3 regions of the Pandoraea sp. NPDC087047 genome follow, and region 2 is predicted to be linked to each of the others. Evidence: predicted binding sites of a transcription regulator. Region 2 holds the regulator's gene; each other region holds the start of a gene.

Region 1 (10,506 bases), 440 kb from region 2:
TAACGATAGCACAGCTTCCCGCAAATGCCCGCCCCATGCGCCTCGGCAACGCACTCACTTCGCACTTTAAGCAGGCAATTCGCGCGGTCGAATCGCCTTTCGCGTCAGGCCCGCAGAAGTTGGTAGAAATTACGCAGCATGCCGGCCGTCGCGCCCCAGATGAAGTACTCGCCGCCAGCAGGCTTCGGATAAGGCATCGCGTAAAACCGTCGCTCGCCGACCTGGTAGTTGAAGACGCGAATCTGATGGTGCGCAGGATTCATCAGGAAGTCGAGGGGCACTTCGAAGATTTCATCCACTTCGCCCGTGTCAGCCACGAGATCGAACGGTGGCTTGACCAGCCCCACGACCGGCGCAACACGAAAGCCTGTGCCCGTCACGTAATCCGGCAAACTTCCGATCACCTCCACGGCACCCGCGTCCAATCCGATTTCCTCACGCGACTCGCGCAAGGCCGTGGCTATCGGCGTTGGATCATCAGGCTCGCGGCTGCCGCCCGGAAAACTGACTTGTCCTGCGTGCGTACTCAGATGCTGCGTCCGCTTCGTGAGGAGTACGGTAGTCCCGTGGGGACGCATGACCAGCGGCACAAGAACCGCGGCCGCACGCGGCGTGAACATCGAAGGGGGAGCCAGTTCGAGAATCCCCGACTCCGGTTTCCAGAGCGGTGGACTGGCCAGACGATCTCGTAACGCTGATGGGGTCAGCCGCTCCGCCGGCACCGCAGGCTCGCCCTCGCCCGTCGAGACGATAGGTAACGCTTCAGGATGCAGGATGAGAGGTGGCGCCACGTAGACCTTTGATGGATGGACAACGTCGCTATTTTAACGAGGAAGCCGAAAACGCGTGCACGCAAAGAAAATTCTATTCGCCGGTCAATTCGCCGCATGTCGCGGTCATGACGCACCGCCGCATCGAAATAAATGCCTCGCGCACGGAACGAAAAAAGCACCCCGAAGGGTGCTTTTTCCATGCGGCTTTTTGCTGCACCCGGCCACGAGGCCGCCAGGCGTAGCGGCGTCCGACTTACTCGGCAGCAGCAGGCTTGCTCTTGAACGAGAGCTTTTCCTTGATACGTGCCGACTTGCCCGAACGCTCGCGCAGGTAGTACAGCTTGGCGCGACGAACGTCACCACGACGCTTGACTTCGATGCTGGCGATCAGCGGCGAGTACGTCTGGAACGTACGCTCAACGCCTTCACCCGATGAAATCTTACGAACGATGAAGCCCGAGTTCAGACCACGGTTACGCTTGGCGATCACGACACCTTCGTAAGCCTGAACACGCTTGCGCGTACCTTCAACCACGTTCACGTTGACGATCACGGTGTCGCCCGGGGCGAAGTCGGGGATCGTCTTGTTCGCGGTCAGACGCGCGATTTCTTCCTGCTCGATCTTGGCGATCAGATTCATTTACCACTCCTTGTGCCATCGTATCGGCGTTATATACCGGCGAGCCGGCCCCGATAGAGGATGGGTTCAAACCGAATGCCGTCCCCATGACGACATCCGCCACCTACTTGACCGACGTATCGGCCCGCAGGCTTGCCAGCCACGCCTCATCGGCACGGCTGAGCAATCCGTTGGCGCGCGCGCTCTCGATCAGATCGGGACGCTTGCGCCAGGTATTGGTCAACGCCTCGCGGCGTCGCCATTTTTCAATCTCTGCGTGATGTCCGCCTAACAAGACATCGGGCACACGCACGCCTTCATATTCTTCGGGCCGCGTGTAATGCGGACAATCGAGCAGACCATTGACGAAACTGTCTTGCTCGGCCGATTGTTCGTCGTTCAGCGCTCCCGGCAACAGCCGGATCAGCGAATCCATCAGTGCCATGGCGGGCAGTTCCCCACCCGACAGCACGAAATCGCCAACGCTGACCTCTTCGTCTACCACGCGATCGATCAAACGCTGATCGATGGCTTCGTAACGACCGCAGAGCAGAATCAGACCTTGCTCCTGCTCGCGCAACTCCACCACCCGACGATGCGTCAACGGCTTGCCCTGCGGCGACATCAACAACACGCGGCCACGGGGCACACCGGCTTCCGCCTGCGCCGCCTTCGCGGCAGCGATCGCGTCGTCGAGCGGCTTGGCGAGCATCACCATGCCCGGACCGCCGCCGTACGGCCGATCATCGATCGTGCGGTAATTGTTATGCGTGAAATCACGCGGATTCCAAAACCGCAGACCGTAGCGCGACTGCTTGAGCGCCCGGCTGGTGACGCCCCAGTCGGTCAGTGCCCGAAACATCTCGGGAAAGAGCGTGACGACGTCAAACTGCATCAGACCGGTTCCGTCCAGAGGTGCCCGGACGCAACAACGACCAGGCGGTCAATCGGTATCTCAGTAATCGAGACCCCAGTCAGCCACAATGCGCCCCGCCTCGATATCGACGGTTTGCACATATTGGCCAACGAACGGGATCAACCGTTCGGCGGTCTTTGCCGGCTTGTCGTCAACGGCAGGTGCTTCGTATGCGACACGCAACACGGTGTGCACGCCGTTATCGAGCAGCCCGACGACCTTGCCAAGCAATTCGTCCTGCAAATTCGTTACCTGGGCACCGATAAGGTCAACCCAGTAGAACTCGTCTTCGCCAGCCGATGGGAATGCACTGCGCGGCACCCAGACCTGAAGCCCCTTGAGAGCTTCCGCAGATGTCCGGTTATCGCTGCCACGCAATTGCGCGACGACGGTACCGGAATGCCCGCGACTGTGGAGCACATTGGCCTTGGTGTAGGCCGACTCACCAGGACGACGGAAATACCAGCAATCTGCGGACAAGAGGCCTTCGCCCTGCCCCGTGTGCGGCTGCACCTTGATCCAGCCGCGAATACCGTAGGCTTCGCCGATGTAACCGAGTTCGACGAGATCGTCGGGGATTTCGGTCACCGGGGCGAGCACCTGTTCTGCGCGCATGCCGGAGGCGCGACGCGCTTCAGCACCGATCTTCAGCGGTACCCGCTCACGTGCGGAACGAACCATGCCAATCCAACCTTGTGACGAACACACGGCGGTGCCTGCTCTAGATTGCTCGAGAGCAAGCACCGCCGTTCAATTCTCATGCCATCGGCAAACCGACAGCATACGTACAGCTCGACTAGCTGAAAGCTTAGGCAGCAGCCTTGGCGCCTTGCTTGATCAGACGAGCCACGGTCGGCGACAGTTGTGCGCCAACGCCTTGCCAGTGCGCCAGACGGTCTTGAGCAATGCGCAGACCTTCCGTGCCTTCGGCAGCGACCGGGTTGTAGAAGCCAATACGCTCGATGAAGCGGCCATCGCGGCGGTTACGCGAGTCGGTTGCAACGATGTTGTAGAACGGGCGCTTCTTCGCGCCGCCGCGAGCCAGGCGGATAACGACCATATTAAATCCTTGTGAATCCAGAAGTGTTCGGACAGAAAACGCGTGATTATAGCGCAAAACCCTCGTCAAAACAAACACTTCGCCAAACGGAAAGTACGTCACGCCAAGCCCCGCCCATATTGGGCCGTCTTTACGACGGTCTGTACGACGCTGCCGCCCCTGGCGGGCACTGGTCTACAATGCACGCATCCTTTGTGCGAAGCGAGCCCTGCATGCGACGATTTCCCGATGGATGGCAATTTCCCCTCCGGCCGCTCTGGCCGGCAAGGATCACCGCGCGGGTTGCCCGTCTGGCCGCCCCCGACCGGCGGGCGCATCAAATCGTCGCTCGGACTCAGTGCCCCGCCGAACACCCTACCCGAAGTTTTCCCCGGCCCACCGCGGCACGCCAGACTGCGATTCTTCTGGTCGCGGCACTAATCTCCGGCCCACGGCTCGCGGCCGCACGCGACGCACTTCCCATCGAACGTTTGTCGCTGCCTCCCGGCTTTTACGTCGAAGTGCTGTCCGATCAGGTTCCGGGCGCTCGCGGCATGGTGCTTGGCCCGAAAGGCACACTATTTGTCGGCAGCCGCGCACAAGGGGATGTCTATGCCATCACCCTCGACCCGTCGCGCGCCTACGCCGCAAGAGTCCGGACGGTGGCCTCGGGCCTGAATATGCCGGTCGGTGTCGCCATGCGCAACGGCGCACTCTATATCTCGGCGGTCTCACGCATCGTCAAGCTCGACGACATCGAAAACCGTCTCGACAACCCCGGCAATCCGACTGTCGTCTACGACAAACTCCCGACCGAGAGTCATCACGGCTGGCGATATATCGCCTTTGGCCCCGATCAGCGCCTGTATGTGGGCGTGGGCGCGCCGTGCAATGTGTGCAAGCGCGACGAGAATCGGTACGCGATGATCGGCAGCATGAGACCGGACGGCACCGACTGGCGAGTCGTGGCCCGAGGCGTGCGCAATACCGTGGGGTTCGACTGGCAACCCGGGACCAATACGCTCTGGTTCACGGACAATGGCCGCGACCTGCTCGGCGACGATGTCCCTGACGACGAACTCAACCGGCTTACCCGCGTTGGCGAGCATTTCGGATTTCCTTACTGCCATGCCGGCGACGTAGCCGATCCCGAGTTCGGACGAGAGAAGCCTTGCAGCGCCTTTACCCCGCCAGTGACAAAACTCGGTGCGCACGTGGCAGCACTCGGCATGCGCTTCTATACAGGTAAACAATTCCCCGAGGAATATCGCGGCAGTATCTTTATTGCGGAACACGGCTCCTGGAACCGAAGCCACAAGGTGGGTTACCGGGTCGTGCGTGTTGTCCTCGATGCGAAGGGCAACGTTGCCAAACAGGAAGTCTTCGCGCAAGGCTGGCTCGGCGAAAACGAATCCGTCTGGGGTCGCCCGGTCGATCTCCTGACCTTGCCAGACGGCTCCCTATTAATTAGCGACGACTACGCAGGTGCGATATATCGCATTACGTACCGAAAACCATAGGGACACCGTATGACAGGCGTCTTCATCCATCGGGAAGCCACCCCCGGACCCGCGCAAGGAACTGTTCCAGCGCACGTCCGGTCAACCCTCCACGGTATTCACGGCACCGTTAGAACACATCATCCCCTGTTCAACGCGATATTTTCGCCGTCCCTGCCCTCTTCGCAACTTCGCCCATACACCATCATGACCCAACGCCTACTCTCGTTCATGCCGTCATCGTTCGCCTCCTATCTGGCGACCCTCCTTGTGCCGGCCGCCATGCTGGCGGGTTGCGCAGCCCCCTCGGGGGGCGGCGCCAATCCGACTTCGACACCCACCGAAAGCCCCGCAGCCGCAACCGCCCCGGCCGATATTCTCGGCACCTGGCAATTGGTGAAATGGGAAGGTGCGGGCGACGCACCGAGTTTGCCCGAAGGTCGCGTGATCAACCTGACCTTCAATGACAAGGGGGCGTTCTCCGGCACCGGCGGATGCAACCGAATCTTCGGCCAATACACAATCGGGCCGGGCAAGGGGCAAGTCAGCATTCAGGCTCCGGCCACGACGCGCATGGCCTGTCCGGATTCGATGGCATTCGAAGACCGTTATCTCAAGACACTCCCCCTCGTGGCCCGCTTCGAACGCCGCGACACGCAGTTGATTCTGAGCGTACCGAACGGCGATACGCTGACCTACGCCTCGCAGACGCTGCTCAATCAGCCGATAGCCGGCACCAGTGGCACAAAGACGACGCAGGACCGTATTCTCGACGTCGACTCGCAAATGGCCGACTGCGTAGGTGTGGCACCGCGCAAATGCCTGCGCGTGCGCAGCGCCGACGATTCCGGCAAATCGCAATGGGAACTCTGGTACGCCCACATCGATGGATTCGACTGGAAGCCCGGCGTAGAATACCGCGTGAAAATTCACGGCGAACCCGTCGCCAATCCGCCCGCCGACGCTTCGAACATGCGCTGGACGCTTGTCGAAGTCATTCGCGAAACGCCTGCCCGATAACCATTCCAAATGAACGCAGTCGCTTACAAATCCAAGACTCTGACCGCCGGCCTCGCCATGCTGTTCGGCACACTCGGCCTGCATCGCTTCTACCTGTATGGTTTGCGTGACCGCTTCGGCTGGGCCCATGTCGTGGGTTCGGCATGCGGTGTGGCGGGTTGGGGGCTGCTGGTCACGAGCGAACTGCGTTCTGGTGCGGGATGGGGGCTGACGATTCTCGGCGCCATCTCGCTGTTCTCGGCGTTCCTCGCGGCGATCGTCTACGGACTGCGCCCCGACGAACGCTGGAACGCCCAGTTCAACACCAACGTCCCGAACAAGTCGCGCTCCGGCTGGATTGCCGTCATCATCGTGAGCGTGTCGTTGTTCGTCGGCGCCATGCTGATGATGGTCGGCCTCGCCGTCGCGTTCCAGACCTACTTTGAAACGCACGACACGCCGAACCGCCTGTCGCAATAACGTCCGAGCACAATGTCCGACACCCTGCCCCTCTCCCCTCGACCAACACTGGGCTTCATCGGTGCCGGACGTGTTGCCCGCGCGCTGGCGAGCGCTGCGACTCAAGCTAACTACGACGTGTCGGTCGTTGCAAGCCGGAATGCAGACAGCGCGCAACGTATCGGGGCGGCACTCCCGAATTGCGAGACATTGACGGTTGATCGCCCTGAAGATATGAACGCCGTCTTCTCGCGAGCGGATCTGGTTTTCCTTACCGTTCCCGATGACGCCATTGGCTCGTGCGCCGCGTATCTTGCACCGCACGCCGGTCAGGCGCTTGTGCATTGCAGCGGTGCATCCGAAGTCGGGTTGCTTGCCCCCGCGACGCAGCACGGCGGGCAGATCGGGGGCTTCCATCCGCTGTTTCTGTTCGCCGGACTCGATGACGACGCCACCCGCTTGTCCGGCAGTGCGATCACCATCGAGGCCGATACGCCGCTGAACGAAATCCTTCAACGTCTCGCGAGCGACATTGGCTGCCGAGCGCTGTCGATCCCGCCGGGTGAGCGCATGCAATATCACGCGGGTGCCAACTACGCGGCGAGTTTTCTGCTTTGTCTGCTCGACGAAGCGACCCATCTCTGGCAAGCCATCGGCATGTCGGAGAACGACGCCCGCGAGGCCATGTGGCCGCTCGTCATTGGCACACTCAATGCGGCGCGCGAACGCGGGCTCTCTGGCGCGCTTGCCGGGCCGGTGTCGCGGGGCGATGCCGGTATCGTCACACGTCACACCGAAGCGCTTGCCAGCATGGGTGGCAATCACGCGACGCTTTACTCGCTGCTCACCCTTCGCGCCATCCACCTTGCCCGTCAGCGGACGAATGCGGATAGCACCGCCCTCGACGCCATCGCTCGCGCCGTCGCGCCGTACATCCCGCCGTGCTCCCCCTCCCCCGAGAGCAACACATAAAACCAGCCAGGATTCCCAGTACATCTTCGCCGCCCGCAAGGGCCAGGCCGGCACCCCCATCGTTTCGAAAATCATCATCGTCGCCCTCCGTCCGAATACTGTATAAAAACACAGTATAATGACAGGCATTCCCTGCGGATGCCCCTCATCCGCGACAGGGGTTGTTATTTCAGGAGACGAGTCATGGCTTCCTCATTTGCGCCGCCCCCGTCGCGCAAGGGCCGAGGCGCCACCGCCAATCTCGAGTCGCGCTTTTCCGAGTTCCACCGCGAGAGTGACGAAACTCGCCATGAATCGGACGCAGCCCAAGAATGTGAGGTCAAATTCGTGACACAGGTCGCGCTGGAAAACGCGCGAACGATCATCTCCCGCAACACCTCGTCGGACATTCCTTTCGACCGCTCGATCAACCCCTACCGAGGTTGCGAGCACGGCTGCACTTATTGTTTTGCCCGCCCTACGCATGCCTATCTCGGGCTTTCCCCTGGGTTGGACTTCGAGACCCGCCTGTACGCAAAGCACAACGCAGCCGAGCGGCTCGACGCCGAACTGCGCAAACGCGGTTATCAACCCGCCCTGCTCGCGCTTGGCGCGAACACCGACCCCTATCAGCCCATCGAGCGGGAATACGGTATTACGCGCAGCGTGCTGGAAGTTCTGGAACGTTTCGGGCATCCCGTAGGCATCACAACGAAATCGGCGCTAGTCACACGCGATATCGATATTCTGTCGCGCATGGCGCAGCGCGGTCTGGCGCGTGTTTTCATTTCCGTGGGAACGCTTGACGCGGACATTGCCCGCAAGATGGAGCCTCGGGCGAACACGCCCGTCCGTCGTATCGACGCGATTCGCAAGCTGACGGATGCAGGCATTCCGACCGGCGTGATTGTCGCCCCGATCGTGCCCGCGCTCACCGATTTCGATATCGAGCGGGTATTGACGACAGCCGCCGACGCCGGCGCAACCTACGCCGCGTATGTAATGCTCCGCTTACCGCGTGAAGTTCACGACGTGTTCGTCGATTGGCTTGAGGCGAATTACCCGATGCGAGCACGTCATGTGATGAGTCTGATCGAACAGGTACGCGACGGTAAGCACAACAGCTCGGAGTTCGGCACGCGCATGCGCGGCACCGGATTGCATGCCGAATTGATCCGGCAGCGCTTTCATCTCGCGGCCCGCAAGTTGGGCCTCAATCAGGCCAGACCGCCGCTGCGAAACGATCACTTCAGCGTCCCGGATCCCGCCCCGTCTGCCAACGGCGACGGAGGGAATCGCAACGGACCGCATCAAGGCAATGCGGCGTCTGCCCCTTCAGGCAAGGTCGACCCGCAAATGCCACTGTTTTAGTCGGCCGAGCCGACTCCCGGACACCCCATCCTGCGGCCCGGACGATGCCAGGCCCCGGAAGCCAGCAACGTACGCCCCCCCACAAAAGAGTCCCTTATCTACGCCGTGCTCACTCCTCGACGTGGACCGTGAGGGTTTCCTTGATCTCCTCCATTACGACGTAGCTCTTCGACTGCACGGCACCGGGCAACTGGAGAAGGATGTCTCCGAGCAACTTGCGGTATTCGGACATCTCACGAATGCGGGCCTTGATGAGGTAGTCGAAGTCTCCCGAGATCAGATGGCACTCCATCACCTCCGGGATTCGCAGAACCTCCCGGCGGAACTGGTCGAACATATTGCCGGACTTGTGATCGAGCGTGATCTCGACGAACACCAGCAGCGCCGCGCCGAGCGCCGCCGGATTCACTCGGGCGAAATATCCCATGATCACGCCGTCACGCTCCATACGCTTTACGCGTTCGATGCACGGGGTAATCGACAGGCCGACCTGCTCTGAGAGATCCTTCATCGACATCCGCCCGTCCTGCTGGAGCAGCATGAGGATACGCCGATCGAGCCGATCCAGCGTCCGGATCGATTGCTGCTGTACTCTCATTATTTATTCCTGAATTTTGGCTATATACATTAACTAAACCTGCCAATCCGAGAATAGCATGCGAATTATTACTGCATAACTATGGTTTTACAGGAGTCCACGCAATGAAGGTCATCGTTCTCGGCAGCGGCGTCATCGGCGTTACCAGCGCCTACTACCTGGCAAAGGCCGGGCATGACGTCACGGTGCTCGATCGTCAGGCAGGTCCGGCGCTTGAGACCAGCTTCGGCAACGCTGGCCAGATTTCGCCGGGCTATGCGTCGCCATGGGCCGCCCCCGGGATTCCGACAAAGGCCATCAAGTGGCTCTTCCAGAAGCACGCCCCGCTCGCCATCCGTCCGGACGGCACGCTCACGCAACTCAAGTGGCTCTATCAGATGCTGCGCAATTGCACGCCCGAGCGTTACGCCGTCAACAAGGAACGCATGGTGCGTATCGCCGAATACAGCCGCGATTGCTTCCGCGATCTGCGTGCGCAAACCGGCATCGCCTACGAAGGCCGTCAGGCTGGCACGCTGCAACTGTTCCGCACCGAAGAGCAATTAGCGAACGCGGCGCGAGATATCGCGGTCCTCGAGGAAGCCGGCGTCCCGTTCGAACTGCTCGACAGCAAGGCACTGGCCGGCGCAGAGCCTGCATTGGCGGCGGTCTCGGACAAGCTCACAGGTGGCCTGCGCTTGCCGAACGACGAGACGGGCGATTGCCAAATGTTCACAACGCGTCTGGCGGCAATGGCCGAGGCGCTCGGCGTAAATTTCCGTTACGACATGCCGATCGACGGACTGCAAGTTGCGGGCGACAAAATCGGGGGCGTCGTTTGCGCAGGCACGTTGCAACGCGCTGACGCCTATGTCGTGGCACTCGGCTCCTACTCCACGCCGTTCCTGCGTGGGATCGTCGACATCCCGGTGTATCCGCTCAAGGGCTACTCGATCACCGTACCGATCGTCGATGCCTCGCGTGCGCCGGTGTCGACCATCCTGGACGAAACCTACAAGATTGCCGTTACGCGGTTTGAGGACCGCATTCGCGTCGGCGGCATGGCCGAAGTGGTCGGCTACAACAAGGCGCTCAATCCGGCACGTCGCGCTACGCTGGAGATGGTCGTCAACGATCTGTACCCCGGTGCGGGCAATACCGCCGAGGCCTCGTTCTGGACGGGCCTGCGCCCGATGACACCGGACGGCACGCCGATCGTCGGCGCCACGGCACTGCGCAACCTGTTCGTGAACACGGGGCATGGCACGCTGGGCTGGACGATGTCCTGCGGCTCGGGCCAGTT
Region 2 (10,506 bases):
AGACGATGGCGCAGCGGTGGCCTACGCACTGTGGAAGCTGCAGGATCGCGGCCGCATGTTCGTGTCGCCGGGCGATGCGCTGTACGAAGGCATGATCATCGGTATCCACAGCCGTGACAACGACCTCGTGGTCAACCCGATCAAGGGCAAGCAGCTCACGAACGTGCGGGCGTCGGGTACCGACGAAGCCGTGCGTCTGGTGCCGCCGATCGCGATGAGCCTCGAGTACGCCGTGGAATTCATCGACGACGACGAACTGGTCGAAGTCACGCCGCAGACGATTCGCCTGCGCAAGCGTTTCCTGAAGGAACACGAGCGCAAGCGCGCCTCGCGCGACGAGAAGTAAAGCCGGCGATGGAATGGCGGCGTCGCGGATCACGGTCCGTCACGTCGCGATGCCCGTCTGTTGGAAGAAAAGCCGGTGCCTTGCGCCGGCTTTTTTGTTTTTTGCGTTCTGCCAATGCCAGGGGCTGCGCCTGTGGCTGACTTGTTATCGATATGTCGATAGCCCCCGAGGATGACGTTACGTTCTTGCCGGATGGTCAGATGACCGTGCAAGGACGCTGCGGCATCCGTTCCGTTGACGCTTCTGAAACATTCGCCAGACATGACCGATTTTGTTCGAACCGAAATCCGCGGCCGTATTGGCTTCATCACCCTGACTCGCCCGAAGGCGCTCAATGCCCTCTCGCACGAGATGATTCGCGCAATGGCTGCGGCACTCGCCAAGTGGCGGGACGATCCGCAGGTGCTCGGCGTCGTGCTGCAAGGCGAAGGGGAGAAGGGGTTGTGTGCGGGTGGCGATATTCGCTATTTCCATGAGGCCATCGGTGCCGGGCGCACGGACATTATGGATTTCTTCACCGACGAGTACGCGCTGAATTACACGATTGCGTCGTATCCGAAGCCTTACATTGCGCTGATGGAGGGTGTGGTAATGGGCGGCGGCATGGGAATCTCGCAAGGGGCGGCGCTGCGTATCGTGACCGAAGCCACGCGCATGGCGATGCCCGAGACGGCCATCGGTCTGTTCCCGGATGTCGGCGGTGGCTTTTTCCTTGCCAACCTCGCCGGACATCTCGGTGAGTATCTCGGTACCACGGGCATTGTGTTCGGCGCTGTCGATGCCTGCGAGATCGGGCTGGCGGATGCTGTCGTCCCGCGTGCGTCGTTGCCTGCGTTGTGCGAGCGACTCGCCAATGGCGACTGGCAGAGCAGCGACGCGGTGCTCGATGCGGCACGGACATTCGCTCGCGAGCGTTTGCCACCTGCCGGGCTGGCGCCGGGCAAGCTCGCACCGTTGCGTGATGTCATCGATACGCACTTCGGTCTGGCGGATATGCCGGCGATTCTGAACTCACTCAAACGCGAAGCGCGTTGCGAGTACTCCGGCTGGGCGGAGGAGACGGAAGATCTGTTGCGGGCCACGCGCTCGCCGCTGATGGTGTGCGTGGCGTTGGAACAGGTGCGTCGCGCCCGCAAGCTGTCGTTGGCGGACGAATTGCGCGAGGAATGGCTGATGATGCGCAGCGTCTTCAATCTTGACGGCCGCACGGGCGCAGAAGGGGTCGAAGGAATTCGGGCGCTGGTCGTCGACAAGGATCACGCGCCGCGCTGGCAGCACCCGAACATTGAAGCGGTGAAGCCCGCCGACGTCGAACGTTTCTTTGACGGCGAACGGTGCGGCGCCGACCATCCGCTGCGGGATCTGGGCAGATGAGACCGGGGGCCAACGTCGGACTATGCGACGGCGGCCTCGCCTGAAGCGCTACACCGCCGCCTGGCAGAACTGCTCGCCGACGGCCTGATCGAGTTTGCGGCAGATATCGGCAAACGTGCCGACCATCACGATGTGCGACATGTCGCGATACACGCGCACATCGTGTCCTTCATGCGCCTCATGCCCCTCGTTTCCCTCATGTTCTTCACGTCCCTCATGGGCATCGCGACGCGCTTGCTGTTCGCGCACATTCCGCGAAGCCTTCATCGCTTTTCCTGCCGGGCATGTACGACGCGTCGCCGAAACCATCGCGGCAGCGAGCGTACGCGGCAGGGTGACGGCGCGCGTGCGCGCGGGCACGGTATAGGAGCGAGCGATGACGGGTGCGCTGGCAAACGGGCCGGACAGCGCCGACAGGCCATACACCGCCGAGAGACGCGCCTGTGAGGACACCCGCACGTGCGGTTGACCAAAAGACGTGCGCAGCAAACCAAAGAGTCGAGCCATGATGCGATCCTTCTTCCAATGCGGGTCAGAGGGACGTGTCTTGCTGCGTGTTTCGCAAAAAACATCACAAATCGCGGGCGCAGCAGGGCACGGGCGCCGGACCCAGCCCGGCGCAGTCGGAAATGCAAATCTTCAGGGAGCGGGGCGTTGCGTTAGTCGGCGCAGCCCCCGGGTTCGCGCTGGGTGATCGTCAGAGATCGTTGTTGCGGATCAGACCGACCGCAATCCCTTCCAGCGCGAAGTCACCGCTGCCTTCGTCGACATTGATGTTTTCGAAGTCGGGGTTCTCGGCAATCAGCTCGACGCCCCCCTTTACGCGGTGAAAACGTTTGACGGTCACGTCGTCGCCGATACGCGCCACGACGATCTGGCCTTCGCGTGCGTCGGCAGCCTTCTGTACAGCGAGCAGATCGCCGTCGAGAATGCCCGCGTCGCGCATCGACATCCCGCGCACCTTCAGCAGGTAATCGGGCTGGCGTGCGAACATGTTCGGGTCGCACTGGAAGTTACGTTCGATATGTTCCTGCGCCAGGATGGGGCTCCCCGCCGCAACACGACCGACGAGCGGCAGCGACAGTTGCATCAGGCCCATATGCGGCAGCGTGAACTGGTGGTTGCCTCCGGCTTCGTCCAGGCGTTTGAGGCGGATGCCGCGCGATTGCCCGGGGGCCAGTTCGATTACCCCCTTGCGCGCCAGCGCCCGCAGGTGCTCCTCCGCGGCGTTGGCGGAAGAGAAGCCAAGCTCGGCGGCAATTTCCGCGCGCGTTGGCGGAAAGCCGGTGCGCTCGATCGCTTGCTGAACCAGTTCGTAGACCTGCTGTTGACGGGCGGTAAGTTTGATCATGGCATCACTGTATGGAAGCACAGGTGGCTGTATTTTTGTACAGTGTTTGCAAAAACGCAAGGGAAAACTTCAAGTCGTGCATGAAGTTCGCGCCGAACGTGCCCGCCATGGGGCCGTCGATGGGTAGCGCGATGTTTCGCGCCACGTCCGTGTGAGGCCCGTCTCAAACCCGGGGCACCCCCATGCCGCGGGCTTCCAGGCTTCGGAAGCCCGCGGCGGGTCAACAGGGTCAGCGATGCGTTTGTCGGAGGACACCCATTCCTGCTCGATGCCGATCCGGCGCATCGTCATGAAGTCCTGGCCGACGGTGAAGCGCTGATCGCCGTTGACGGGCAGGTTGTCGATCCCGGCCTTGAGTTCGGGGTCGGGGAGCTGGCCGGCCCGCACGGCGGCCTGTGTGCTCGCCCGTACCGACGCTTGTGCCGCTTGCACGGCGGCGGAATGGTCCATCGCCGATTGGAGCGACGCCTCCAGGGTCAACGCGGACGTCGGCCCTGGCGGTGTTGCTGCGTCTTGTGCCTGCGCTGCGGCACTGCCGGCGCATAGCAAAGTGAATACTGCGCACGCACGCGCGTGCACTGGCGCGCCGGTAGCCCGGAGCGCTGAAAATCGGATGCATGTGAAACCCCACGCGTACGAATGCCACGAGGCATTCGCGTCCTGAAAAGGACGAACTCGCCGCTGCATTGCGTCGCTCAATCTCGACGCTTAAGCGGTGAACCTAGAACTGGTGCAGTGGGTTACAGCGAGGTGGGCGGCCGCCAGAGGCCATCGGGTGCGCGCAGGCGCAGGGAATCGGTGTAGTGAAAGCCGGTCTTGCGGGCGACGCTCGGGGTGCGCACCACTTCGGGCGTGACCGACGGGTGATACAGGCTGCCAAGGTTGCATTGCGCGGCGACCTTGCACAAGGCACCCTTGACCTTGCCGCTGGCGGGCATCGACATGCCGTCGCAGTGGCCCATGGTCATGGGCGCGCCAGTCGCCATCATGTCCGTCTGCTCGCCGGACATCGACGTCATCTGCATCGGACAATCGCCCGCCATGCCGCTGGCCGCCAGCCCACTCAGGGGAAGCGCGGCGCACAACAACAGAACGAAGACGAGACGGAGCCATTTCACGCCGCGGAGTGTAGCGCCAATGTTCGAAGTTTGAATACATCGTTGCGATGACCGGAATGGCCCTGTCGTCGCGGGACTTTCGGTGCCTGTGCAGCAAACCGGCGATGCCGCCCGTCGGCAATGGCGGCAATGGCGGCGCTCGGAAGGCCCACGGGATGACGGGCTCCTACAATCACAATATTGATGTCATTCGTCGTATACTTCACATTAATATGTACTGAGTATATGTAAGCTGAGTCATCAAAAACGATATGTCAACTATGTCCAAGCCCTCCGATTTGCGGTCGCGCAAACGCCTTGCCACGCGGCAGAGCATTTCCAATGCGGCGACACGGCTGTTCCACGAACACGGTTTCGATCATGTGACGGTCGACCAGATTGCGGCCGCCGCCGACGTCGGACGTATGACCGTGTTCAATCACTTCCCACGCAAGGAAGACATGTTCTTCGACCGCGACGAGGAAGGGCGCGAGGCCCTGCGCGAGGCGATCCGGCAGCGCGCCGGCGGCGTGTCGCCGCTTGAGGCCTTGCGTCTGCTGGCGCACCGGCTGGTGGCGCAGGGCAGTCCGTTCGTCGAGTTTTCCGCGCAGAGCCAGGCATTCGTGCGAACCATCGAAGGCAGCGAGACCCTCAAGGCCCGTGCCCGGGCGATTCGGGACGAACTGGCGGATCTGGTGGCCGGCGCGCTCGCCGAGAGTGCCAATCGGGAGACGGCGGACGTCGATGCCCAACTCGCCGCCAGCTTGCTGCTCGCCGCCTGGACCGTGGCCTACCTGCACGCGCACCGGACGTTCCGGCAGACGCAGGACACCCTCGTGGCGCAAAAAAGCTTCCTGAGCCTTGTGGATCAAGGCGCAGCGGGGATCGCCGCTGCCGTGGCGGACACGCCTTACGTCTGATTGGACGCCCGGTGGCGGGCGCTGCACCCGTCATCAGCACAAATTCTCTAATCCTTATTCCGGCATAAACAAAAGCGAAAATATTATTTTTAATTATTTAGACGATTCCCTAGACTGGCCTCCTACACACAAGAAGCAAACAAGGAGTGCAAGTCATGAGCAAAGCAGCACGGGGATGGAAAGCTAAGAAGCTGGCAGTCGCGCTGGGCGGTCTGGCATTGGCCGCCGGCATGACGATTCAGGCGCAGGCCGCAAGCCTGTCGCTGCTCAACGTGTCGTATGACCCGACGCGTGAGCTGTACGCCGATTACAACAAGGCTTTCGAAGCCCACTACAAACAAGTGTCCGGTGACACGGTGACGGTCAAGGCCTCGCACGGCGGTTCGGGCAAGCAAGCCCGCACGGTGCTCGATGGCGCGCCCGCCGACGTCGTGACGCTCGGTATTTCCGCCGACATCGACGAACTGGCCGCGGCCGGTCTCGTGAACAAGGATTGGCAGAAGCGTCTGCCGGACAACGCCACACCGTACACGTCGACCATCGTGTTGCTGGTGCGCAAGGGCAATCCGAAGGGCATCAAGGACTGGGGCGATCTCGTCAAGCCGGGCATCAGCGTGGTGACGCCGAACCCGAAGACCTCGGCCGGCGCCCGCTGGAACTACCTCGCCGCATGGCTCTACGCGCTCAAGCAACCGGGCGGCAACGAGCAAAAGGCGCAGGAGTTCGTCAAGGCACTCTATAAGAACGTTGGCGTGCTCGACTCGGGCGCGCGTGGCGCCACCACGACCTTCGTGGAACGCGGCATCGGCGACGTGCTGATCGCGTGGGAAAACGAAGCGCTGCTGTCGGTGAAGGATCTCGGTCCGGACAAGTTCGATATCGTCGTGCCGTCGTCGTCGATCCTGACGGAGCCGCCGGTGGCCGTGGTCGACAAGAACGTCGACAAGCACGGTACCCGCAAGGCCGCCGAAGCTTACCTGCAGTGGCTGTACTCGCCGCAAGGTCAGGAGATCGCCGCGAAGCACTTCTATCGTCCGCGTTCCCCGGAAATCGCGAAGAAGTACGAGTCGCAGTATCCGAAGCTCAAGCTCTACACGGTCGACGCCGATCTGGGCGGCTGGACGAAGACGCAAGCCAAGCATTTCGCTGACGGCGGCATCTTCGATCAGATCTACACCAAGAAGTAAGGGCAGGGACCATCGCATGAGTACCGCACTCTTTCCTCTGTGGCGCAAGCCAAGTGCCTTACCGGGCTTTGGCCTGACGATGGGCTACACCGTCGCGTACCTGAGCCTCGTGGTGCTGGTGCCGTTGCTGATGGTCTTCATCAAGGCAAGCTCGCTCGACTGGGCGAGCTTTGTCGCCGCGGTGAGTTCGCCGCGCGTGCTGGCGTCGTACCGCCTCACATTCGGCATCTCGCTCGCGGCGGCGCTTCTCAACGCGTTTTTCGGCTTCATTCTGGCGTGGGTGCTGGTGCGCTACACGTTCCCCGGCAAGCGTTTCGTCGACGCGCTGATCGACCTGCCGTTCGCCTTGCCGACGTCGGTTGCCGGCATTGTGCTGGCCGCGATCTACGCGCCGAACGGCTGGATCGGACGCTGGTTCGAACCGCTCGGCATCAAGATCGCCTTCACGCCGCTGGGCATTTTCGTGGCGCTCACGTTTATCGGGCTGCCGTTCGTCGTGCGCACGCTGCAACCGGTGCTCGAAGAGTTCGAGCGCGAGCAGGAAGAGGCGGCTGCGTGCCTGGGCGCGACCCGTTGGCAGACACTGCGTCACGTGATTCTCCCGGCCGTGCTGCCCGCGTTGCTGACCGGCTTTGCGCTGGCCTTTGCGCGTGCCGTCGGCGAGTACGGGTCGGTCATCTTCATCGCAGGCAACATTCCGATGGTCTCGGAAATCACCTCGCTGCTGATCGTCACCAAGCTCGAACAGTTCGACTATGCGGGCGCGGCGGCACTCGCTGTGGTGATGCTGGTGATCTCGTTCGTGCTGTTGCTGCTTATCAACATCCTGCAATGGTGGCTGCAACGCCGTCATTCGGGCCGGCGCACCAGTGGCGTGTGACATCGCAAAACCCGCACAACCCGGAAAACGCAGGAAAACGAAGAGAACGTTTCGACCATGTCAGATTCCCTCGCACTGTCGCGTAGCTTGCCGCAAGCGACCCAGGCCCGTAAAGCCGATCCGACCGACGAGCCTGCGCTCGTCAAGGCCGTGCTCATTGGGGTGGCGCTGCTGTTCTTCGCATTGTTTCTGGTGTTGCCGCTCGCGTCGGTATTCGTCACCGCGCTGGGCAAGGGCTTCGCCGCTTACTGGGAGGGCCTGACGAACGACGACGCGCTCTCGGCCGTTCGCCTCACCGTGCTGATCGCCGTCATTGCCGTGCCGCTGAACCTGGTGTTCGGTGTGGCGGCGTCGTGGGCCATCGCGCGGTTCGATTTCAAGGGCAAGAGCGTGCTGACCACGCTCATCGACCTGCCGTTTTCCGTGTCGCCGGTGATCGCGGGGCTCACGTTCCTGCTGATCTTCGGCCGTCAGGGCCCGCTGTGGGATTTCCTCGACGCACACAACCTGAAGATCGTTTTCGCGTTGCCCGGACTGGTGCTCGCGACGGTATTCGTCACGTTCCCGTTCGTCGCGCGCGAGCTCATTCCGCTCATGCAGGCGCAGGGCAGCGAAGAAGAGGAAGCCGCCCGCGTGCTGGGGGCGAGTGGCTGGCAGGTATTCACGCGCGTGACGTTGCCGAAGATCAAATGGGGCCTGCTGTACGGCGTGATTCTGTGTAACGCGCGCGCCATGGGCGAGTTCGGCGCGGTGTCGGTCGTCTCCGGTCATATTCGCGGCGAGACGAACACGCTGCCGCTGCACGTGGAAATTGAGTACAACGACTATCACACGGTAGGGGCATTCGCGGCGGCGTCGATTCTCGCGTTGCTCGCACTCGCCACGCTTGGGCTCAAACTCTGGGCGGAACGCAAGCTGGCACAGGACAAGGCCGCGCGTCGTGCAGACGCAGTACAGGCCTGAGCGGATATCGGCGGCCATCGGTAGATGGCGCCTCGAGGAGCAAGACAAATGAGCATCCAGGTACAACAGGTTTCGAAGCGTTTCGGCGATTTCGCAGCACTCGACGACGTCAGTCTCGAATTCCCCACGGGCGAGCTGGTCGCGCTGCTCGGGCCGTCCGGCTGTGGCAAGACCACGCTGCTGCGCATTGTCGCGGGGCTGGAGTTTGCCGATGCCGGGCGCGTGGTCCTCAATGGCACGGATGTCGCCGCCGTCGGCACGCGCGAGCGCGAGGTCGGCTTCGTGTTCCAGCATTACGCGCTGTTCCGTCACATGACGGTGTTCGAGAACGTGGCGTTCGGTCTGCGAGTGAAGTCGCGCCGCGACCGTTTGCCGGACGCGCAGATTCGCAGCAAGGTCCACGAACTGCTGGGTCTGGTACAACTGGACTGGCTGGCCGATCACTATCCTGCCGAACTCTCGGGTGGCCAGCGTCAGCGTATTGCCCTGGCGCGTGCGCTGGCCGTGGAGCCGAAGGTGCTGTTGCTCGACGAGCCGTTCGGTGCGCTCGATGCCAAGGTGCGCAAGGAGTTGCGTAGCTGGCTGCGCCGTCTGCACGACGAATTGCACATCACGACGATCTTCGTCACGCACGATCAGGAAGAAGCGCTCGAAGTGGCCGATCGTATCGTGTTGATGAATCGCGGCAAGGTCGAACAGATCGGTGCGCCGCAGGACGTCTACGACACGCCGCAAAGCGCCTTCGTGTACGAGTTTCTCGGCGCCGCCAACCGCCTCTCGGGCGAGTTGCAGACGCACGATTTCATTGCCGACGCGGGCAAGTATCGCGTGACGGTGCACAGGGACGATCTGCCCGCGCTGCCGCAGGACGGACGGGCGATTGCGTATGTGCGTCCGCACGATCTCGCGCTGGTGCCCGCGAACGACGGCGGACCGGGGATCGATGTGGCCGTGCGCCGCGCGATTCCGCTGGGCGGCACCGTGCGCGTGGAACTCGCCGCCCCCGGCGATGCGGTGTGGGAAGCGGAACTCACGCGCTCGGGCTGGAAGGCGCTCGGCGCGAACGCGGGAACGACACTGCGCGCCGTACCGCGCCAGTTGCGGGTGTTTTCGGCGCAGGCGTGATCGGGGAATGACGCCGCGAAGCCACGAAGCGCACTAAACACGCTGCATCGAACCCACACAATCACAAGCCAGCGAGCTGAATCAACTTAACAGACGTCACGGACAGACAAGTAACAGGGCGGAGTCTCATCATGAATTTCCAGCAATTGCGCTATGTGCGCGAAGCGGTTCGACAAAACCTCAATCTGACGGAAGCGGCGAGTGCGCTGTACACGTCGCAGTCGGGGGTGAGCAAGCAGATCAAGGATCTGGAAGACGAACTCGGCGTTGACGTTTTTGTGCGCCGCGGCAAGCGGCTCACGGGCCTGACCGAGCCGGGCAAGGCAGTGCTGCAACTGATCGAGCGCATGCTGCTCGACGCCGAGAACCTGCGCCGCGTGGCGCGTCAGTTCGCGGATCAGGACAGCGGGCATCTCGTGGTCGCGACCACCCACACGCAGGCGCGCTATGCGCTGCCGCAGGTGATCAAGCAGTTCACGAGCGTTTATCCGAAGGTGCACCTGGCGCTGCGTCAGGGCAGTCCGCGCCAGATCGCGCAGATGGTCATCGACGGCGAGGCCGATATCGGCATCACGACCGAGGCGCTCGACCGTTTTCCCGATATCGTTACGTTCCCGTGCTACTCGTGGCATCACGTGGCGGTCGTGCCGAAGGATCACCCGCTGGTCGGGCGTGAGAACGTGACGCTCGCCGATATCGCCGAGTACCCGATCATCACCTATGACGGCGATTTCACGGGCCGCTCGCACGTGGACAAGGCGTTCACCGATCAGGGGCTGGTGCCGGACATCGTGCTGACCGCGCTCGATACGGATGTCATCAAGACGTACGTCGAACTGGGGCTGGGCGTGGGTATCGTGGCGGCGATGGCCGTCGATCCGCGCAAGGACCAGGATCTGGCGGTGCTGGAGCTCGACAACGCGTTCGAGCCGAGCACCACCCGGATCGGCTTGCGCCGCGGCGCGTTCCTGCGCTCGTACGCTTACCGCTTCATTGAGATGCTCGCCCCCGCACTCAAAGAGCAGGAAATCTCGACGCAACTGCGCGAAGCGCTGGAATTTGCGGCCTGATCCCGCTCCCGCCCGCGTGGCGGGATCCCTATTTTCAGCGATTGGGAAGCGGGGCAGTATTGGATACAATCGCTGGCATGACATTGACCTCATTCAACCCGATTCCTCATTACACCGTGTCCTCCGGCGAGCTGCCGCGCATTGCGCTGCTCGCCACGGGCGGCACGATTGCGGGCAGCGCGGCCGACGCCAC
Region 3 (10,506 bases), on a different contig from region 2:
GGGCGCGAATGTGTTCCTGCAATGCATGCAGCGGTGCGAGGCCGCGCGACAGGCCGAACCATACGAGCACGATGGCCAGCGGCAGGATCACGAACTGCGGCAGGATCACGCCCTTGATGATTTCGTTGGCCAGTTGGCTGCGTTTGTCGAGCGTCTCCGCGACCTGGACGAGGGCCATGCTGCCGGGCGGCGTCATGCGTGGCAGGTCGACGTAGGTGAACGCTACGCGAATGTCGTTGCCGTTGACGGTTTCGTCGCGAAACTGCACGACCCCTGGCTGCGGCCGGTCGTCTTCATGCGGCAGTGGCAGTTCTGCGGTGCCACCCACGAGCTCGCCCTTCGCGCCGAGCACCTGATAGTAGATGTTGTCGGTCGCGTCGGCGCGCAGCAGATCGCGCGCGGGCATCGGCAGTGTGAGCGTGACTTGTCCGCGATCCGAATGCACTTGCTGGGCGAGGACGTACGTATTGGTTTCCAGCGCCCGGTCGAACGGACCGTTGGCGATCGATTTCGCGACGAGATACGTCACGGCGATACTCATCGGCCAGAGGAGCAGCAACGGCGCGAGCATCCAATCGAGAATCTCGCCGAAGAGCGAGCGCGGCGGCGGCTCCGCTTCGTGTTCCAGCGGTGCACCGAAGCCGGGCCGTACAAAGGGATCGGCGAAAGGATCGAACGGGTCGCTGGGGTCGGACGGTTCGGACGGGCCGGTGGACCGGGGCGAAGCGTCCGGATCCGAAGGCGTGGCGCGATGGGGGTGACGAAAGCTCAGACGCATCGGGCGAGAGGTCCAAAGAGGCTGGGACGGCCGGGTGTCGGCGGTGGGCGCGGTTGCGTTGCGCCTCGCGTGCGTCGTCCCGCGCCGCTTGGCGAGACAGCGTCACGCTGCGTCGGCTGCATCAGGCCGCGTTGGCAGGCGTCGCAGCCGGCTTCTCCAGACAATACCCCAGCCCGCGGATCGTGGCGATGCGTACGCCACTCGGCTCGATTTTCTTGCGCAGCCGGTGCATGTACACCTCGATGGCGTTGTTGCTGACTTCTTCGCCCCAACCACACAGATGATCGACGAGTTGCTCCTTGGAGACGAGCCGGCCGGTGCGCAGCAACAGCACTTCGAGCAGTTCGAGCTCGCGGGCGGACAGGTCGAGCATCTGCTCATTGATATAGGCGGTGCGTCCGACCTGATCAAAGCTGAGCGGGCCGTGACGGATGACCGTGGAGCCGCCGCCCGCGCCGCGCCGGGTCAGGGCGCGCACGCGCGCTTCGAGCTCGGCCAGCGCGAAAGGCTTGGCCATGTAATCGTCGGCGCCGAGGTCGAGGCCCTTCACGCGGGCGTCGACGCTGTCGGATGCCGTCAGAATCAGGACGGGCAGGTGGGAGTTGCGAGCGCGGAGCCGGCGCAGCACTTCATGACCGGGCAGGCGAGGCAGACCAAGGTCGAGAATCAGCAGGTCGAACGTTTGCGCGGAGAGGGCGGAATCGGCTTCGAGCCCTGTCTTGACGTGATCGACGGCGTAGCCCCCCTGGCGCAGCGAGCGGGTCAGGGCGTCGGCCAGAATGCTGTCATCCTCTGCGATGAGAATTCGCATGGGCGTGATAGGCTTGTGTAGGCACCGTTGCCTGACGGCAGCGGTGTGTCTCCTGTGATGTTGCGGCGCGTGGTTCGCGGCTTTTTTTGTCGTTTCGGCGCTTTCGGACAACAGGCACTTGCAAAGAGCACTGGTTTTTTATACAGTACCGGCAGTCACGCCTCACTCGAGCCGTCTCGCTCATCATATCAAAGGACGATTCATGGAAGAAAGCAAGAAAGGGTCTGCCAATCTGTCGGCCGAGAAAGGCAAGGCGCTCGCCGCCGCCCTCGCGCAGATCGAGAAGCAATTCGGCAAGGGCTCGATCATGCGTCTGGGCGACGGCGAGGTCGAAGCGGATATCCAGGTCGTCTCGACGGGCTCTCTGGGGCTGGACATCGCACTTGGCGTCGGCGGCCTGCCGCGCGGCCGTGTGATCGAAATCTACGGTCCGGAATCGTCGGGTAAGACCACGCTCACGCTGCAAGTCGTGGCGGAAATGCAGAAGATCGGCGGCACCTGCGCGTTCATCGACGCGGAACACGCGCTCGACGTCGGCTATGCCAACAAGCTGGGCGTCTCGGTGCCGGAACTGCTGATCTCGCAGCCGGACACGGGCGAGCAGGCACTGGAAATCGCCGATGCGCTGGTGCGCTCGGGTTCGATCGACCTCATCGTCATCGACTCGGTAGCGGCACTCGTGCCGAAGGCCGAAATCGAAGGTGAAATGGGTGACTCGCTGCCGGGCCTCCAAGCGCGTCTGATGTCGCAGGCGCTGCGCAAGCTGACCGGCACGATCAAGCGCACGAACTGCACGGTGATCTTCATCAACCAGATTCGTATGAAGATCGGTGTGATGTTCGGTAACCCGGAAACGACGACGGGCGGTAACGCACTGAAGTTCTACTCGTCGGTGCGCCTGGACATCCGCCGTATCGGCTCGATCAAGAAGGGCGACGAAGTGGTCGGTAACGAAACCCGCGTCAAGGTCGTGAAGAACAAGGTATCGCCGCCGTTCCGCGAAGCGATTTTCGACATCCTCTACGGTCAGGGTATTTCGCGCGAAGGCGAAATCATCGATCTGGGCGTGAACGCGAAGATCGTGGAGAAGGCCGGCGCCTGGTACAGCTACAACGGCGAGAAGATCGGTCAGGGCAAGGACAATGCGCGTGAATTCCTGCGCGAAAATCCGGACATCGCCCACGAGATCGAGAACAAGGTGCGTGCATCGCTCGGCGTCACGGCGATCAACGAAACCGGCGAGATCGAAGCCAACGACGAGGCGTAATACGCCTGTGTTGCCAGAACGGCGGCGCGAAGCCACACAAGGCCTCGCGTTGCCGTTTTTGCTTTTCGGGTCGAGGTTGTCGGTGTCCGTCTGACGTCTGTCTCTGGTCCCCATTGGGTTTCGATGGGGGGAGCTTCAATTCGGGACTGCTGTTTCTGACCCTGGGCTCCGATGCCAACCTTCGACCTTCGACCCTAGCCGCCGAAGTCAGTCGCCTTCTCCACCGATTGCCTTTGATGGCGTTACGATGAGGTCATGATCAATCGCCGTCCTCCCCGAGATCCGAACGCTGTGCCGCCCCCTCCGGGCGACGAGGCCGTTGCGGCCAAGCGATCGCGCAAGCCCGTGCTGAGTCTGAAGGGCCGTGCGTTGTCCTATCTGGCGCGTCGCGAGTACAGCCGCGCCGAACTGCGCCGCAAGCTCGTGCCCCATACAGATGCCGAGGATCCCGAAGCACTCGATCGCGTGCTCGACGCCCTCGAGCAGGAGCGCTGGCTGTCGAACGAACGGTTCGCGCAGAGTGTGGTGAACCGTCGTGCATCTCGCATGGGCACGACGCGGATCGTCGGTGAGCTCAAGCAGCACAAGGTTGATGCCGAGACCGTCGCCGCGATCTCCGAGCAATTGCGCGAAACCGAACTCGCTCGTGCTCGCGCGGTATGGCAGAAGAAGTTCGGTGAAGTGGCCACAACGCCCGAGGCGCGGGCAAAGCAAATGCGCTTTCTCGCCGCACGCGGCTTCTCGCGTACCGTTATCAGCAAAATCGTGCGAGGCGCAGACGAATTTTCGGACGATATCTAGCGAACGTTCAGTCGCTATCGTCATGGATGTACGCCCATTCATCGACGAATCGCAAATGACGTCGACCATCGTGCCACTCGCTTCAATGCTCGCGTGACATGACGTTGAATCTCGCGTGACGCGTCATCCTTCGGTTATCGCCATATGGCGTCGCACCATGCGCACGCCGCGTTCGCAGTTTTCGATAATCCGACCGGTGGGTCGGGTAATTCCCCCTTATACGACGGGCTTCTGCTGCACTGCGGTAGGCGGGGCTGCCGCCTATGCTAGAATCAAGATCTTTCTGCGTTCATGCATTGCACACTTCCGCATGCCGCTCTCTGCGCCTGCCTCTCGTACCCTGCGTCATCGCCGCACGATCGCTGTTGAAGCGTTCTCGCGCGACGACGGTCTATGGGACATCGAAGCCTGTCTGACCGATCACAAGGATCGGGATTTTGCATTGGCGACAGGCCTTCGCAAGGAGGGCACGCCGATTCACGAGCTATGGCTGCGGCTGACGATCGATGAAGATTTCGAGGTGCATGACGCCGAGGCCGTCTCCGACTGGGTGCCATATCCCGGTATTTGCGATCAGATCGGTCCGGAATACCGACAATTGATCGGACTTAACCTGCGACGGGGCTTCCGGCGCGGGGTTCGCGAGCGCCTCGGCGGCGCGGCGGGCTGTACCCATCTGACAGAGCTTTGCAACGTCCTGCCCACGGCAGCGATTCAGGCCTTCGCCGGCGTGGTGATCCACACCCCCGACACGGCGCTCAAGGCCGCCAACGATGCCGAAGACTCGGCACCTCCTTTCCAACTCGGACATTGTCACGCCCTGCGGTTTGATGGCGAGGCGGTGCGCCGGTTTTACCCGCGCTGGTTCAACGGCCGCGCAAACGATCGAGCGAACGAGCCCACGACGCCCGTCACAACAGAAGCGGTGCGCGATGGTGCCTCGACTCGCAAGCTCGAACCCAAACTTCCAACTCAGCAAGAAGGGAATCACGCATGAAGATTCATGAGTATCAAGGCAAGGAAATCCTCCGGAAATTCGGAGTCGCGGTGCCCCGCGGCATTCCGGCGTTTTCCGTGGACGAGGCCGTGAAGGCAGCCGAAGAACTCGGCGGTCCGGTTTGGGTGGTCAAGGCCCAGATTCACGCAGGCGGTCGCGGTAAGGGCGGCGGCGTGAAGGTTGCCAAGTCGATCGAGCAAGTGCGCGAATACGCCAGCCAGATCCTCGGCATGCAACTGGTCACGCACCAGACCGGCCCGGAAGGTCAAAAGGTCAACCGCCTGCTGATCGAAGAAGGCGCCGACATCAAGAACGAACTGTATGTCAGCCTCGTGGTTGACCGCGTCACGCAGAAGATCGTGATGATGGGTTCGAGCGAAGGCGGCATGGACATCGAAGAAGTCGCCGAAAAGCACCCGGAACTGATCCACCATGTCGTCATCGATCCGTCGGTCGGCCTGACCGATGCGCAAGCCGACGACCTGGCCAAGAAGATCAGCGTCCCCGACGCTTCGATCCCGCAAGCCCGCACGATCCTGCAAGGTCTGTACAAGGCTTTCTGGGAAACGGACGCTTCGCTGGCCGAAATCAACCCGCTGAACGTGAGCAGCAACGGCACGGTCACGGCTCTGGACGCCAAGTTCAACTTCGATTCGAACGCCCTGTTCCGTCACCCGGAAATCGTCGCTTACCGCGATCTGGACGAAGAAGATCCGGCTGAAGTCGAAGCCTCGAAGTTCGATCTGGCCTACATTTCGCTCGACGGCAACATCGGCTGTCTGGTCAACGGTGCCGGTCTGGCCATGGCCACGATGGACACCATCAAGCTGTTCGGCGGCGAACCGGCGAACTTCCTGGACGTGGGCGGTGGCGCCACGGCAGAGAAGGTCACGGAAGCGTTCAAGATCATGCTGAAGAACCCGAACCTGACGGCCATTCTGGTCAACATCTTCGGTGGCATCATGCGCTGCGACGTGATCGCCGAAGGCGTGATCACGGCCTCGAAGGCTGTCTCGCTCAAGGTGCCGCTGGTCGTGCGCATGAAGGGCACGAACGAAGACCTGGGCAAGAAGATGCTCGCCGAATCCGGTCTGCCGATCATCTCTGCGGACAGCATGGAAGAAGCTGCCCAGAAGGTTGTCGCGGCTGCCGCAGGCAAGTAACCAGAACAGTCGAAGCCGCCGCGGCGCGCCGCCCCGAACGGGTGAGCGAACGCCGCCAGGCAACAGGACGAAGGAAATCAAGCAATGTCGATTCTGATTAACAAAGACACCAAGGTCATCACCCAAGGTATTACGGGCAAGACCGGTCAGTTCCACACCCGCATGTGCCGCGAATACGCGAACGGCAAGAACGCGTTCGTCGCGGGCGTGAACCCGAAGAAGGCTGGCGAAGACTTCGAAGGGATTCCCATTTTCGGTTCGGTGAAGGACGCCAAGGAACAGACCGGCGCAACCGTGTCCGTGATCTACGTTCCGCCCGCAGGCGCTGCTGCCGCCATCTGGGAAGCCGTCGAGGCCGATCTGGACCTGGCGATCTGTATCACGGAAGGCATCCCCGTTCGTGACATGATCGAAGTGAAGGACCGTATGCGTCGCGAAGGTCGCAAGACCCTGCTGCTCGGACCGAACTGCCCGGGCGTGATCACGCCGGACGAGCTGAAGATCGGTATCATGCCGGGTCACATCCACAAGAAGGGTCGCATCGGCGTCGTGTCGCGCTCGGGTACCCTGACGTACGAAGCCGTGGGCCAACTGACCGCATTGGGTCTGGGCCAGTCGAGCGCCGTCGGTATTGGTGGCGACCCGATCAACGGTCTGAAGCACATCGACGTCATGCAGATGTTCAACGACGATCCGGATACGGACGCCGTGATCATGATCGGTGAAATCGGTGGTCCGGACGAAGCTACGGCTGCCGAATGGATCAAGGGCAACATGAAGAAGCCGGTCGTCGGCTTCATCGCAGGCGTGACGGCGCCTCCGGGCAAGCGCATGGGCCACGCCGGCGCGCTGATCTCGGGCGGTGCCGATACGGCCGAAGCCAAGCTGGAAATCATGGACGCCTGCGGTATCAAGGTGACCCGTAATCCGTCGGAAATGGGCCGCCTGCTCAAGGCTGCGCTGTAATTCCCGCCGGATGACCGCATGACGGCCGCCAGAACCGGCGGCTGTGCAAGAAGGTCATGAAAAAGGGAGCCCAGGGCAACGGGCTCCCTTTTTTGCTATTGCGGCTGCGGTTGCGTGTTAGCCGTCTTATCCGTTTGCCCTCGTTGGCGTTGTCGCGCCTGCCTGCGCTGTCTCACTTGTCTCAATCGATCCATTTGTCCCCGAGGATATTCCCGCCATGCTTGCGTTTTTTGCCGAGCTGAACTGGGCCGCCGTCCTGCAAATCATCATGATCGACATCCTGCTGGGTGGCGACAATGCTGTGGTGATCGCGCTCGCCTGCCGCAATCTGCCGGCCAGGCAACGGTTGCAGGGCATTGTCTGGGGCACGATGGGGGCGATCGTGTTGCGCGTGATTCTGATCGCGTTCGCCGTGACGTTGCTCGCCGTGCCTTATCTCAAGGCCGTCGGCGGGTTGCTGCTGCTCGGGATCGGTATCAAGCTGCTGGTGCCCGACCATGATGCGCACGACAGCGTCAAGCCGGCCGACAAGCTCTGGACGGCGGTGAATACCATCATCGTCGCCGATCTGGTGATGAGCATCGACAACGTGATCGCCATTGCCGGCGCGGCGGAAGGTGCGGCCGATCACCATCAGTTGCCGCTCGTGATCTTCGGCCTGCTCGTGAGCATTCCGCTTATCGTCTGGGGTTCGCAACTGGTGCTCAAGGCCATCGATCGGTTCCCGCTGATCGTGACGGCAGGGGCCGCGTTGCTCGGATGGATCGCTGGCGGCCTGATCGTCACGGACCCGGGCATTGGTTATCTGCTGCATTTGCCGGGCGATGCGGCGCAATACACACATTACGTGGCGTCCGCGATCGGTGCGGTGCTGGTGCTGGCGATGGGGCTTTTGCTCAAGCGCCGCAGCGAAGCACGTCAGGCACGTGCAACCTCTTCGAAATAATCGAGTCCATTGCCGGGACTGCGCGTCTCGCGCCCGGGTGTTTTTTCGGGATATTGCGCGCTCGTTCGGCACTTCGTCAGATGAATCGTCCGGCAACGAATAGGACGATTCTCTCTACCCATACGGCGCCGACCGATTTTGATCTGCGGCAGGGTGTTCGCCGTTGGGGGTATGGCATACTCCGCCCACTTCCCCCCGATGTCCCTTTTGTTTTCATTGCTTTTGCAGGGAGTTACACAATGCGTCGTTTCGGCCGCCGGACTACCGGTATCGCCAAATCCCGGGGTTTCACCCTGATCGAGTTGATGATCGTGTTGGCGATCATCGGCGTGCTGGTCACGGCAGGGGTGCCGTATTTGCAGAATTATCTGGTGCGTGCACGTGTCGTCGAAGGGCTGGGCGCTGCGGCGTCGGCAAAGGCGCTCGTGAGCGAAAACGCCATGCATGGTGTGCCGTTCAACAGCGGCTGGCAAGCACCGAGTGCCACCGACAACGTGAGTGCGGTGACCATCGAATCGGTGAGCGGCAACGTCACGATTGCTTACACGCAGCGTGCTGGTGACGGCGCGATCGTTCTGGTGCCGACGAGCACTGGTGCCAATGGCAAATCGGAGGCGCTCGCGGTCGGCAAGGCGCCTGAAGGACAGATCATCTGGACGTGCTACGCCCAGGGCCGCGAAGGGGCGCCGGGCGGCGCAACGCTGCCGGCCAAGCTGGCCCCGCCGGAGTGCCGGGGCACGGCGACGAACGCGAGGTCCTGAGTCTGATTGGCTGGCGGCCGCACGGCACGGTGTTGCATTACGCGATACCACGTCCGGCCCGGCGGCCACCGCGGAACCTCCCCGGATTTACCGACGGCAACTTCACGCGCGTCAGGCATGAAATGGCTGCCCCTCGGGCGGCCATTTTTCGTTATGCTTGCGCATCTTCCAACCGGTGCACTGCACGGCGGCGACCTTGTTTCCTCCTTTGCTTCTCTCGATGATCGGGCTCACGCTGGCCCTGATCTGGGCCTTGCCCTATAACCTCGTCAAGCACACATATCCGATCTCCACGTTCTATTCGGAAGCGCTGACTTTTTCGCTTTTTGCGCTGCTCGGCGTGCTGTCGATGATTGCCGTGTGGCAGCGCGACGCGCGAGCGCTGCGCATGCCGCGCGTCACCTGGATGCCGCTGGCCTTTGTGGCCGTGATCCTCGTGCAGCGCGCCACAATGCCTACCGAGCTGCCGCAGTTGCTGATGACGGCGCTGCTTTATGGCGTTGCGATGATCGTCTCCGTCAACGCGGGCTTCTGGCTCGCGCAACTGGGCTGGCGTGGCGTGCTCATGCGATGGAGTGCCGTGGCACTCGTGCTGGGCGGCCTGTACGCCGTGGGCGCGCAGATCGTGCAGGCATTTCATCTCGAAGCGAATGTGCCGTGGCTGGTCGCCAAGTACACCGTGACGGCGGCGCGACGCCTGTTCGGCAATATGTACCAGCCGAATCATCTGGCGACGTATTTGTCGCTGGCGAGCGCCGGGGCGTTCTATCTTTGGTATCAGCGCAAGTTGCCGGCATGGCTGCTGCTCCCCGCCTGTGCCGCGTTCGACATCGGTATTTGTCTGACGGGCTCGCGCACGCCGTGGCTGCAACTGGGACTGCTCTCGGTCTTCGGCTTGTGGCTCGTGTGGATGGAGCGCGACGCGCAGACGCGCAACATGCGCCGTTCGATGCGCTGGTTCGTGCCCGTTGCGCTGCTGCCGGTGCTCGCATTGATGACCCTGTTCGTGGGCTGGGCCAACGTAGCGTGGGGGCTGCAACTCGACGGCAGTGCCGTGGCACGTATGCACCAGGCCGGGCAGGTGACGGGGCGTCTGAACCTTTGGGAATATGGCCTCGCGATCTTCCGCGAGCACTGGTTCTTCGGTGCGGGCTGGTCGAACTACATCGACGCACAGTTCGCGCTGGTCGACAAACTCGGCCCGGTGGAAATGGCGGACAACGCACATAACGTGTTGCTCGACCTGCTCGCGAAGACCGGCATCGTCGGCGCACTGGTCGTACTGCTGCCGTTGGCGTTCTGGTTCGTGCGCGCCGTGCGCGGTATCAAGACGGCGCCGATCGCATTCGCTTTCATTCTGCTCGGCATGCTTGCGATACACGCGTTGCTGGAGTATCCGCAGCACTATGCATTCTTCCTGCTGCCGGCGTTGTTCCTGCTCGGCTTGTGCGAGACCAAGGCCATCGATAGCGTGTCGCCGGCGGCTACCGGTGCCATCAACGGCGTGATCGTGCTGTTCGCATGCGTGGCGATTCCCTGGCTGTACCAGGACTATCAACGGGTCGAGGTGGCCTATCGCGCGGGCAAGATCGAGACGTATCGCACCGATCCGGCGCTGTTCTTCGCGCCGTACGGCGACTATGCGGTGACTGGCGCGTTGTACCTCAATCGCGATCAGCTCGACGAGAAACTGGCGGCGCATCGCGAAGCGCTGGCGCTGGGTGCCGGGCCGACCATGATCAAGCGCTATATCGTGTTGCTGGCGCTCGCCGGACGCGACGACGAAGCGCTTGAGGACATTCAGCGGCTGAAGAACTACAACATGCGGCTTTTCGAGGGGCAGTACGCTGCGCTGGTGCGCATGTTGCGTGCCCAGGGGGATGAACTGAAACCCTTCGTCAAACGCGTGATCGACACATGGGGACGGCCGACGGGCGAGTCTGACGAGGACGCGATGCTCGCACCGCAGCGTGAGACAGGCCGTCTATCGTGAGCCTGTCCCGATTCCCATGACAC

The links. The regulator LexA, encoded in region 2, represses DNA repair genes until DNA is damaged. The targets are predictions, from matches to a motif close to ACTGTATNNNNATACAGT.
Region 1: the regulator LexA is predicted to act here: its motif matches at 7,374-7,391, upstream of ACIPHM_RS05115 (PA0069 family radical SAM protein).
Region 3: the regulator LexA is predicted to act here: its motif matches at 1,719-1,736, upstream of recA (recombinase RecA).

The regions. Positions count from the first base shown of each region.
Region 1 covers NZ_JBIUZU010000002.1:521,983-532,488, forward strand. The annotation lists gene ACIPHM_RS05070 (CoA pyrophosphatase) at 105-791, opposite strand; gene rplS (50S ribosomal protein L19) at 1,027-1,413, opposite strand; gene trmD (tRNA (guanosine(37)-N1)-methyltransferase TrmD) at 1,517-2,287, opposite strand; gene rimM (ribosome maturation factor RimM) at 2,348-2,989, opposite strand; gene rpsP (30S ribosomal protein S16) at 3,117-3,368, opposite strand; gene ACIPHM_RS05095 (PQQ-dependent sugar dehydrogenase) at 3,581-4,867, shown strand; gene ACIPHM_RS05100 (DUF4377 domain-containing protein) at 5,054-5,866, shown strand; gene ACIPHM_RS05105 (hypothetical protein) at 5,876-6,325, shown strand; gene ACIPHM_RS05110 (Rossmann-like and DUF2520 domain-containing protein) at 6,338-7,276, shown strand; gene ACIPHM_RS05115 (PA0069 family radical SAM protein) at 7,460-8,626, shown strand; gene ACIPHM_RS05120 (Lrp/AsnC ligand binding domain-containing protein) at 8,736-9,224, opposite strand; gene ACIPHM_RS05125 (D-amino acid dehydrogenase) at 9,329-10,506, shown strand, end outside.
Region 2 covers NZ_JBIUZU010000002.1:78,377-88,882, reverse strand. The annotation lists gene typA (translational GTPase TypA) at 1-346, shown strand, start outside; gene ACIPHM_RS03045 (enoyl-CoA hydratase/isomerase family protein) at 608-1,720, shown strand; gene ACIPHM_RS03040 (hypothetical protein) at 1,769-2,227, opposite strand; gene lexA (transcriptional repressor LexA) at 2,418-3,071, opposite strand; partial or broken gene ACIPHM_RS03030 (TolC family protein) at 3,309-3,650, opposite strand; gene ACIPHM_RS03025 (hypothetical protein) at 3,812-4,189, opposite strand; gene ACIPHM_RS03020 (TetR/AcrR family transcriptional regulator) at 4,450-5,088, shown strand; gene ACIPHM_RS03015 (sulfate ABC transporter substrate-binding protein) at 5,244-6,275, shown strand; gene cysT (sulfate ABC transporter permease subunit CysT) at 6,292-7,155, shown strand; gene cysW (sulfate ABC transporter permease subunit CysW) at 7,213-8,118, shown strand; gene ACIPHM_RS03000 (sulfate/molybdate ABC transporter ATP-binding protein) at 8,167-9,243, shown strand; gene ACIPHM_RS02995 (CysB family HTH-type transcriptional regulator) at 9,375-10,313, shown strand; gene ACIPHM_RS02990 (asparaginase) at 10,391-10,506, shown strand, end outside.
Region 3 covers NZ_JBIUZU010000009.1:62,173-72,678, reverse strand. The annotation lists gene ACIPHM_RS18200 (sensor histidine kinase N-terminal domain-containing protein) at 1-778, opposite strand, end outside; gene ACIPHM_RS18195 (response regulator transcription factor) at 900-1,589, opposite strand; gene recA (recombinase RecA) at 1,792-2,856, shown strand; gene recX (recombination regulator RecX) at 3,112-3,657, shown strand; gene ACIPHM_RS18180 (DUF2889 domain-containing protein) at 3,968-4,654, shown strand; gene sucC (ADP-forming succinate--CoA ligase subunit beta) at 4,651-5,817, shown strand; gene sucD (succinate--CoA ligase subunit alpha) at 5,902-6,783, shown strand; gene ACIPHM_RS18165 (TerC family protein) at 7,001-7,729, shown strand; gene ACIPHM_RS18160 (pilin) at 7,969-8,490, shown strand; gene ACIPHM_RS18155 (Wzy polymerase domain-containing protein) at 8,687-10,483, shown strand.